DNA from 3 places in the Roseibium sp. MB-4 genome. Region 1 is predicted to be linked to each of the others. Evidence: riboswitches for the same ligand, from Rfam matches in the RefSeq annotation. Region 1 holds a riboswitch; each other region holds the start of a gene.
The links. Region 1 has a riboswitch for S-adenosylmethionine ahead of ACVDG4_RS10495 (hypothetical protein). Riboswitches for the same ligand answer to the same signal wherever they lie in the genome.
Positions count from the first base shown of each region.

Region 1 (3,267 bases):
TGAGCGCGCAGCGCGGCAAAAACGGGCAGCTTGCCGGTTCATCCTTGAGGCACGCGACCACGCCAAGATCCGGTTCAATCAGCCTCACCACATCGCCAATGCGGATGTCATCTGCCTCTTTGGCAATGCGGATCCCGCCGCCACGGCCCCGGGTCGTTTCCAGATAGCCGGCCTTGGCAAGTTGAGCCACGATTTTCATGACATGGGATTTCGCCAGGCCAAGTTGCGCGGTCAACTTGTCCACTGTCTGCGGTGTATCTGATTGGCTGATTGCCATCAAGAGTCTCAAGGCAAAATCACTGGCTTGACTGAGGCGCATTTCCAGAACTTTCAAAACATTCATTTTATATGTTGATTTTAGCGCGAGTATCTGTCATTTAAAAGATGCATTTTAAATGAATGTTATGAGGCTGCGATGCGAAACAAACAAACACCACAGGAAACAGGCGGCACGGTCGTCCGCTCCCACGGGGCCTGTGAGGTGCAATACGCCGAAGTTACTCCCGAGACGATCCGGATCCTTGTGCATTCATTCTATGGGACTTTGCGCCAGCAACCCCATCTCGGTGAGATCTTTGAAAAGCGCCTTGGCGGGCGTTGGCCGGAGCACCTTGAGAAGATGGAACGGTTTTGGCAGTCCGTTCTCCTGAAGAACGGGACCTACAAAGGCAAGCCGGTTCCGGAACACCTGAAACTAAAGGAAGTGGTCAGCTCGGACTATGGCGACTGGCTCGACGTATTCCGACCGGTAGCACGCGAGATTTTTGTTTCGGACGTTGCCGAAGAGATCATCGCCATTGCCGAACGGATTGCTCAGAGCCTGTGGCTCGCAACGTTCGGTTTTGCCGGCAGTACACCGCCGGCGGAACTCTTTACTGAACAAGCCTGATAGGAGGGGCTCATGTTACCGGCAATCGTCTTGGTGGCCGAAGGTCTGGTTGTTTTGTGGTTCGCGGTCTTCATCGGAATGATGGTGTCCATGTACCTGGATTCCAGATCCATGCCTTTGCCACGCCTCGATGTGGCGGGGCGAACGTTGATTGGCAGTGCCAAACTCGCCTTTGCGGTCGGAATGACCGCATTGGCGGCACTGACTTACTACGAAATCCCAGTATTCTAAGTTTGCAGGAGACACTCATGTTCAGTTCAAAATGGGCACATCGTGGCTTACCCATCCTGTTGATCTGGATTGCAGCACCAATGCCCCTCTGGATCATGGCCATTCTGATGCTGATTATCTGATTGATAGCGTTGTGTTTTGAAGCGGTTGGGCTAGGCTCGGTAAAACACGAAACTGGAGCGACCGCTTTGAGTGAAGAAACACCGCAAGGGGAACTGACCCTCCGGACAATGGCAATGCCGGCCGACACCAATGCATCTGGTGATATCTTTGGCGGGTGGGTACTTTCTCAGATGGATCTCGCCGGTGGGATTGCCGCGGGGCAAAGAGCGCAGGGCCGCGTTGTCACGATCGCAGTCGACAAGATGAAATTCATCCGCCCGGTCCATGTCGGAGATGTCTTGTGTGTTTACACAAGCGTCGGCCGCGTCGGGACAAGCTCCATGGAAATCAAACTGGAAGCCTGGGCTTTGCGCCACCGTTTCGGCGGCCGGGAAAAAGTCACCGAAGCGATTTTCACGATGGTCGCCGTTGATGACCAAGGCAAGCCACGTCCAGTCCCCAAGGACACTCCGGCTCCGCAGTAATCAGGCGCGCAAGGATCTGCGCGCCAGCAGGTCCGCAAACAGCTCCTCATCGAGCGCGCAAATGCAGCCATTGGCCCAAAGGCGCAACAATGCCTGTAAGCGGTCGACCCGCTCATGCTGGGTCAACCGGCGTTTGTGGCGTGGCAGTCCGCCATACACCCGAATGGTCTTCATGCGGGCCAGCACACAATCTTCCGCGGTAGATTGCCAGATCTCGGCCGCTGTCTGATCGGCCTCTTCGGCGTCCTGGTATCTGATCAACTCGGCCGCGTGTCCGGCCAGCGCATCTTGAAACAAAAAATCCTCCATCGGTTGCCCGAGGAGGACTGGCGCATGAAAACTACCGCTTCATTGCCGCGCAGCCTCTTTTGAGTGTCTGGACGGCCGCATCCCTGTTGCGGAAACCACCTTGCCCGGTCGGCAGGTTGGCGAGGGCGCCAGCCCTTCTCTTGATGATGGCGGGCTTATGCCATGAGTTCCGTTTTTTGGCAAGTCATCCAAGAACCGAAGGACCCCAACGGTTATTGATTGCGGTCATAGTCGATTTTTCCATCGACCAGATGAATGCGACGCTGCATCCGGCCGGCAATATCCATGTCGTGCGTAACGGCTATCACTGTGGTCTTTTGCTGATCGACAATTGATTGAAGCGACATAAACACCTGCTCTGTCGCGACAGAATCGAGACTGCCGGTCGGCTCGTCTGCAAGGATGAGGTCCGGCGCATTGGCAAGCGCTCTTGCAACGGCGACCCGTTGACGCTGCCCGCCGGACAATTGGGCAGGTTGCCGGTGCAAAAAGTCCTCCAGGCCGAGATCTTCCAAGAGACCTGCCGCGCGGTCTTTTTGCTCAGCTGTAGCCAGAGCGCCAAGTTTTTGCATCGGAATCATCACGTTTTCCAGAGCGGTGAATTCCGGCAAGAGAAAGTGGAACTGGAAGACAAAGCCGATCTTTTCCAGCCGCAAGTGAGCCATTTCGGACTTCGATAGATCGTGAGTCTTGCGGCCGCCAATCAGGACTTCGCCCTCCGTCGGCCGATCCAGGAGTCCAAGCAGATACAAAAGGGATGATTTTCCGGAGCCCGATGGGCCGGTGATTGCGACGAACTCCGATGTGCCGATCGAAAACGAGATGTCCTCTACAAGGGTGACCGGAACAATGGCCGGAAGAATCCGGGTCAAGCCTCGCGTTTCCAAAAGTGGGGCAGGGGTGGCTGGGATCGGGGCAACGTTCATGTCAGGTCGCGCCCCGGATGATGTCGACAGGATTGAGCGCGGCGGCCTTTCTGGCAGGCACAAAACCGGCAATGCCCGCAGACAGAAGCGCCAGACCACTGGCGATCATGTAATGCACATGAGAAAAGTATATCGGCAGACGGGTCATTTCGATGTCGGTGGTGACCTCGAATTTGATTGTTGCAAGATAACTCGACAATCCAAATCCAAGTGCAGACCCGACAAGTGCTCCGAGCACACCGATCACCAAACCCTCCAGAACGAAAATCTGCTGGATGTCAGGTTCCGGAAACCCCAGCGATTTCAGGATGGCAATGTCCCGGGC
Region 1 is NZ_JBRKQB010000001.1:2,264,149-2,267,415, reverse strand. It holds gene ACVDG4_RS10515 (RrF2 family transcriptional regulator) at 1-343, opposite strand, end outside; gene ACVDG4_RS10510 (group III truncated hemoglobin) at 416-889, shown strand; gene ACVDG4_RS10505 (hypothetical protein) at 902-1,120, shown strand; gene ACVDG4_RS10500 (acyl-CoA thioesterase) at 1,351-1,707, shown strand; gene ACVDG4_RS10495 (hypothetical protein) at 1,708-2,004, opposite strand; SAM-I-IV-variant riboswitch at 2,046-2,168, opposite strand; gene ACVDG4_RS10490 (ABC transporter ATP-binding protein) at 2,229-2,942, opposite strand; gene ACVDG4_RS10485 (ABC transporter permease) at 2,944-3,267, opposite strand, start outside.

Region 2 (3,267 bases), 2.0 Mb from region 1:
ACAGATCACCTATGGTTGCTTCAGGACCTTTTTAATCTGGTAGATGGCCGTGTGCCGTTGGTTGTCGAAATCAAATCCTTGCTCCGGCGCGATGCGCAAGGCGACTTTGTCCGCCGCGTTGTTGATCAAGTGAATGCGTATAAGGGCCCAGCCTGTATCAAAACCTTTGATCCGGACATGCTTGCTGTGGCAAAGGCGCACAACAACTCCGTCCTCCGCGGGATCGTGGCAGATGCGGCCCGCCCCGGCCCGGACTACACACGGCACAGCCGGATGGACCGTTTCATATTGCGCCATCTGCTCCATTTTCCGCGCACAAGCCCGCACTTCATCTCCTATGGCGTCAACGATCTACCGAGCCCCGGCCCCAGCATGATGAAAAAGGTTTTCAGAACCCCAATCATGACATGGACAGTTCGGACACCGGGACAGTTGGAAGTCGCAAAACGGTTTGCCGATCAAATCGTCTTTGAGGGCTTCGATCCGGATCAATAACGGACCAGCATTCCAGGAACGGAATTCCCTCTTGCGGCGCAGCAAAGCGGCTCTACATTCTTGTGAACAATCCTTTTATGGCGGGCCGACACACTGACATGACGTCTTCTATTTCACCGGAAAATGAACAGCCGCAAAATTCTGGCGCCGGTGACGCGGAGACGACGCTCTCCATTAGACTTCTTTCATCCTTGGCAGATGTGCCGGCTGACAAATGGGATGCGGTTGCCAATCCCGGCTGGATCCTTGGCGAAGGCGGAAAGCTGGCGCGCGCACAGGACGCTGTTGCGTCTCAAGATCTCACTTCCGCGCTAGCCCCTGAAGCTGATTCAGATTCTGAAGAAACAGACTTCAACCCTTTCTTATCCCACGCTTTTCTGGAAGCCTTGGAGGCATCCGGCTGCGCGACACGCCAGACTGGATGGATGCCCCGGCACATGGTGCTGGAGGATGGTAACGGCGCGGTTCTTGGAGCCGTTCCCGCTTATCTGAAAAGCCACTCCCAGGGCGAATATGTCTTCGATCATGGTTGGGCTGACGCATTCTACCGGGCGGGCGGCGACTATTATCCAAAACTCCAGATATCGGTCCCGTTTACTCCGGCGACAGGCCGCCGGTTTCTAACAAGCCCCAACATCGACCGGGAGGCCGGGCTCCAGGCACTCGCGGCTGGCCTTGTACAGGTTTGCCAACGCACCGGCGCCTCCTCGGTTCACGCGACTTTTTTGACTGAACCGGAATGGGACTCGCTTGGCGATCTCGGTTATCTGAGGCGCACAGATCAGCAGTTCCACTGGGACAACAACGGCTACGAAACCTTCGACCAGTTTCTCGGCGACCTCGCCTCGCGCAAACGCAAGGCGATCAAAAAGGAACGACGCGAAGCAATCAGTGCTGACGGGCTCGAAATCGAATGGGTCACCGGCAGCGATCTGACAGAAGCGCATTGGGATGCCTTTTACAGGTTTTACATGGATACGGGCGCCCGCAAGTGGGGCCGCCCTTATCTCAACCGTGCCTTCTTCTCGCTGATCAGTGAGCGGATGGCGGACCGCATTCTTCTGGTCCTTGCAAAACGCAACGGCCGGTATGTCGCCGGGGCCCTCAACTTTATCGGATCGGAAACCCTTTTCGGCCGCCACTGGGGTTGCACCGAACACCACCCGTTCCTGCATTTTGAGCTGTGTTACTATCAGGCAATCGACTTTGCCATTTCCAAAGGCTTGAAACGCGTCGAGGCTGGCGCTCAGGGAGCGCACAAATTGGCGCGTGGTTACCTGCCGCAAACGACTTATTCGGCCCACTGGATTGCCCATGAGGGCCTTCACGACGCAGTCGCAGACTTTCTGGAGCAGGAGCGGCGCGCCGTTCAGCGTGAAAACGAAGCGTTGGCTGAACATGCCCCTTTCCGGAAAGGCAGCTAAAACTTCCATTTGCCACGCGCCTGAGATCCAACAACAATTTGCCTCTTTCACAAGATCGGCATTCGTCTGCACAGGGCTTGCCGGATCGCGTCCAATCCATTACCTAGGAACCATCATCAAGAGTTGGGACAGATGCCCCACGCCAACCTGCCGATCCGGGCAAGGTGGTTCTTCGAACAGAAGATGCGGCCCTGAACTTCAAGTTCAAAGGCAACAAATCGGATCGAAGAAAGGCATCTGTCTCTGGTTACAGGACGCGCAAATGCCGATAAAAATTCCAAACGATCTACCCGGCCGCCCCATTCTGGAATCCGAAGGCGTGATGATCATCCAGGAAGCGGATGCCATGCGTCAGGACATCCGCCCCCTGCGCATCGGTCTTCTCAACCTGATGCCGAACAAGATCAAGACAGAGACCCAATTCGCACGCCTTCTCGGCTCCACCCCGCTTCAGATCGATCTGACGCTGGTGCGCATGACCAACCACGTGCCCCGGAACACGCCAACGGAGCATCTGGAAGCGTTCTATCGTCCCTGGGAAGAAGTCCGGAACGAGAAGTTCGACGGGTTCATCATTACCGGCGCCCCGGTCGAGAAGCTGCCGTTTGAAGATGTCGGATACTGGCAGGAAATGCGCGATGTGCTGGATTGGACCCAGACACATGTTCATCGCACGCTGACCATCTGCTGGGCTGCTCAGGCGGCCACTTATCACTTTCATGGCATGCCGAAATATGCACGGGACGACAAGGCAACGGGCGTCTACCGGCAACGGACGCTCGCACCGGCCTCGCCGTATCTCCGCGGATTCTCCGATGATTTCTGTCTGCCCGTCTCACGCTGGACGGAAACCCGGAAGGCCGACATTCCAGACGGCAGCAATCTGATGGTGCTTGCGGAAGATGACGAGACCGGTATGTGCCTCCTCGACGACCCGGAGCACCGCTGCCTGCATATGTTCAATCACATCGAATATGACACGACATCTCTGGCGGATGAATTCGAGCGGGACAGCCAGGTTTCTGACACGCCGATCCGACCGCAGAACTACTTTCCGGACGATGATGCCACCCGGCAGCCGGTGAATCGCTGGCGTGCCCACGCGCATCTCCTGTTCGGCAACTGGATCAATGAGATGTATCAGTCCACACCGTTTGATTTGAACAATATCGGCGAATAATCGGACACTGCCGGACGGTCACAACCCTTGTTGTCGAACCGCCTGGCGGAGTACTATGTCCGACGACATTCGAAGACTTTTTCCCTTTTAGAGGTACGCATGCCGATCGAAACGCCCGCCTACGACGACCAGAACATCTTTGCCAAAATCATGCGCGGAGAGCTGCCG
Region 2 is NZ_JBRKQB010000001.1:252,709-255,975, reverse strand. It holds gene ACVDG4_RS01325 (glycerophosphodiester phosphodiesterase family protein) at 1-495, shown strand, start outside; gene ACVDG4_RS01320 (GNAT family N-acetyltransferase) at 594-1,919, shown strand; SAM-I-IV-variant riboswitch at 2,028-2,147, shown strand; gene ACVDG4_RS01315 (homoserine O-succinyltransferase) at 2,182-3,099, shown strand; gene ACVDG4_RS01310 (HIT family protein) at 3,205-3,267, shown strand, end outside.
Region 2: linked by a shared signal. The riboswitch ahead of ACVDG4_RS01315 (homoserine O-succinyltransferase) and the one ahead of ACVDG4_RS10495 (hypothetical protein) in region 1 are both predicted to bind S-adenosylmethionine.

Region 3 (3,267 bases), 340 kb from region 1:
GGTTTCAGAAGAGGTGAGCGTTGGACTGAAACCAAATCTAGGCCCCTGTCATCATAGGCGTGCAAGATCACTGCCTTCTTAAAATCCAAAATGTACGTTCGTGTGTTCGAAGCAGCTGGTCTTACTTGCATCTCTGCAGCAATATCCAACCAAAGAAGCTCAGCGATTTCCCAGCTGCTGCCCACTCGATGGAAGTACCAATACTCATCAGCAGAACCAGATACACCATCCCATTTAATGGCGTAGTTGTGTTTTCTGAAATCTGAATAAACAGACTTCAGCCCCTTGAATTTTGAATAGATTTTTCCGTCGATTCCGTAGCCTACAATAAGAGCATAAACACTATCTGTGTTGTCGAAGACGGCTTCTGCAATCTTTGTAGATCTCTGATGCGCTTGCACAAATCGCCTTATTGGCTGCTGCATACCCAGAGTTCCGCCAAGCTCAAATCGAAGTCCATATTCGAACTGATAGAAAAGGCCGTCGGGTAAGCGTTCCACTCCAAAAACCTTGCGGAAACGTTCAAATATGTCCTGCATGGGGTTTTCTTTCAGCGTGTTCAATCACTTTCGCAGTTCATTAGACTATATCGCCGCCAGTGCCTTTTCGACGTCCTCAAGAAGATCCTGCGGGTCTTCCAGACCAACAGAAAGGCGCAGGATGCCGTCGGTAATGCCGAGCTCGGTGCGGGCTTCCTCACCGATCGACTGGTGGGTGGTCGTTGCCGGGTGGGTGATCAGGCTTTTGGCATCACCGAGATTGTTGGAGATCCGGATCAGGTCCAGCGCATTCACAAACCGGAATGCAGCCTCCTTGCCGCCCTCGATTTCAAGCGCCACCATCGTCGAACCACCGCGCATCTGACGCTTGGCGATCTCGGCTTGCGGGTGATCATCGCGGCCCGGGTAGATCAAGCGTTTCACCTTGGACTGACCTGCCAGGAAGTCCGCAATCTGACCAGCGCTGCTCGTTTGCCGCGCCACGCGCAGCGGCAATGTCTCAAGCCCCTTCAAGAGCACCCAGGCACTGAACGGGCTCATGTGCGGGCCGGTATGTTTGACAAACGGCATAACCTCTTCGGTGATCCACTCTTCATCGGACAAAACAACACCGCCGAGACAGCGCCCCTGCCCGTCAATATGTTTGGTGGCGGAATAGATGACCACATCCGCGCCCAGGCTCAGAGGAGACTGGTACATCGGCGTCGCAAACACATTGTCAACGATCAGGCGCGCGCCAACCGACTTTGCAATTTCCGCGACCGCGGCAATATCGATGACTTCCAGGGTCGGATTGGTTGGGCTTTCCAGAAATAGCGCCTTGGTGTTCGGCTTGACGGCCGCTTTCCACTGCTCGATGTCCGTCCCATCGATGAGCGTGCTCTCAACACCAAAACGCGGCAGCAGGGTCTCACAGATGTAGCGGCACGAGCCGAAAAGGGCTTTCGCCGCAACCACATGATCCCCCGCCTTGACCGACGCCATCAGGGCAAGATTGACCGCGGCCATGCCGCTGGCGGTTGCCCGCGCAGCTTCCGCGCCTTCCAGCATCTTGATACGGTCTTCGAACATCGCAACGGTTGGGTTGGCATACCTCGAATAGACAAACCCCGGATCTTCACCATTGAACCGTGCTTCGGCCGCTTCCGCACTGTCGTACACAAAACCCTGTGTCAGGAACATCGCCTCGGACGTCTCGCCGAAAGGTGAGCGGGTGGTGCCGCCATGAACGAGTGCGGTCGCAGGGCGCCAGTTGGTTCCGGCGGTGTTGTTCTTGTCAGTCATGTCGATGTTCGCTCCAAACGAAAAAACCCCAGCCTCAAGACCGGGGTTTGCACCTCCGGCCTTTTTAGCGACTTGTTTAACGTGGCTGCAAGCCGGCCGGCCCAAATCACCACGAGTTGGAATTCACTTAAGCGAAAACGGGCTTCCGGTCAATCTCGGCACACCGAAAACCCGGCTACGGTACAGAAAGAGTGTTGGCGGGGCTTGCCGCATCCGTTAAGGACGGTAGGCAAAGACTTCAGGATGAATTGATGAACGTATCAGCGGACCCAACCACACCAGGCAGCGGATTGATCGGAGCGAGCGGAATTTTGCCCGAACGCGTCATTCAGGCCATGTTCGCAGCGCAGGAGATTTCCGCCGCACAGCCGCCGGTCGAAGGTCAGGTCCAGCCGGCCAGTCTCGACCTGCGCCTTGGATCCGTTGCCTACCGGGTGCGTGCCAGCTTCCTGCCGGGCCCTGACATCAAGGTTGCGAACAGGCTGGAGCAGTTGAAACTTCACACCGTCGATCTTCGGGATGGCGCGGTTCTGGAGACGGGATGCGTCTATATCGTCCCCTTGCAAGAAAGTCTGGCACTGCGGCCCGACATCTCCGCGACCGCCAACCCGAAAAGTTCCACCGGGCGGCTGGATGTTTTCACCCGCGTAATCACCGACAACGGCCAGGCTTTTGATACCATTCCGGCAGGCTACACTGGCCCGCTTTATGCGGAAATTTCGCCGCTCACGTTCCCGATCCTGGTGCGTTCCGGCTCCCGCCTCAGCCAGATCCGGTTCCGGCGGGGACAGTCGCTGATCCCGGACGCTGATCTTGAAGGCATCCACAAATCAGAAACCCTGATGAGCGGCGGCAATGAGCGGATCGGCGGCGGTGTCCAGCTTTCCATTGATCTGGAAGGCGAAGGCCCGGGCAGCCTGATTGGTTACCGCGCCAAGCATCATTCCGGGCTGATTGACGTTGATCTGGTCGGCGCTCAAGACCCGCTTGATTTCTGGGAACCGATCTACCGCCGTCAGAATGCTGAACTGATCCTTGATCCGGACGCTTTCTACATACTTGTCAGCCAGGAAGCCGTTCACGTCCCGCCAGACTATGCCGCCGAGATGGTGCCGTTCGATCCACTGGTCGGGGAGTTCCGGGTGCATTATGCCGGTTTCTTCGATCCCGGCTTCGGCCATGCCGGTGCCGGCGGTGTAGGCTCTCGTGCGGTTCTGGAAGTCCGCTCCCATGACGTGCCCTTTATCGTGGAACACGGGCAGACCATCGGCCGCCTTGTCTATGAACACATGGCCGAACGGCCCGCGACACTTTATGGCGAGGGCATCGGCTCCAACTATCAGGGCCAGGCCTTGAAGCTCTCCAAGCATTTCAAGGCCTCAACCTGAACACTGAATGTCCTTGAAAACCATCACTCGCGAATACGAAGGCTTTCTGGAAGACCGGAAGTCCCGGTTCCTGGCCTTTTTGGTGCCCATTGAGC
Region 3 is NZ_JBRKQB010000001.1:1,925,199-1,928,465, forward strand. It holds gene ACVDG4_RS08950 (DUF3885 domain-containing protein) at 1-539, opposite strand, end outside; gene ACVDG4_RS08955 (O-succinylhomoserine sulfhydrylase) at 585-1,784, opposite strand; SAM riboswitch at 1,828-1,907, opposite strand; gene ACVDG4_RS08960 (2'-deoxycytidine 5'-triphosphate deaminase) at 2,036-3,172, shown strand; gene ACVDG4_RS08965 (IMPACT family protein) at 3,180-3,267, shown strand, end outside.
Region 3: linked by a shared signal. The riboswitch ahead of ACVDG4_RS08955 (O-succinylhomoserine sulfhydrylase) and the one ahead of ACVDG4_RS10495 (hypothetical protein) in region 1 are both predicted to bind S-adenosylmethionine.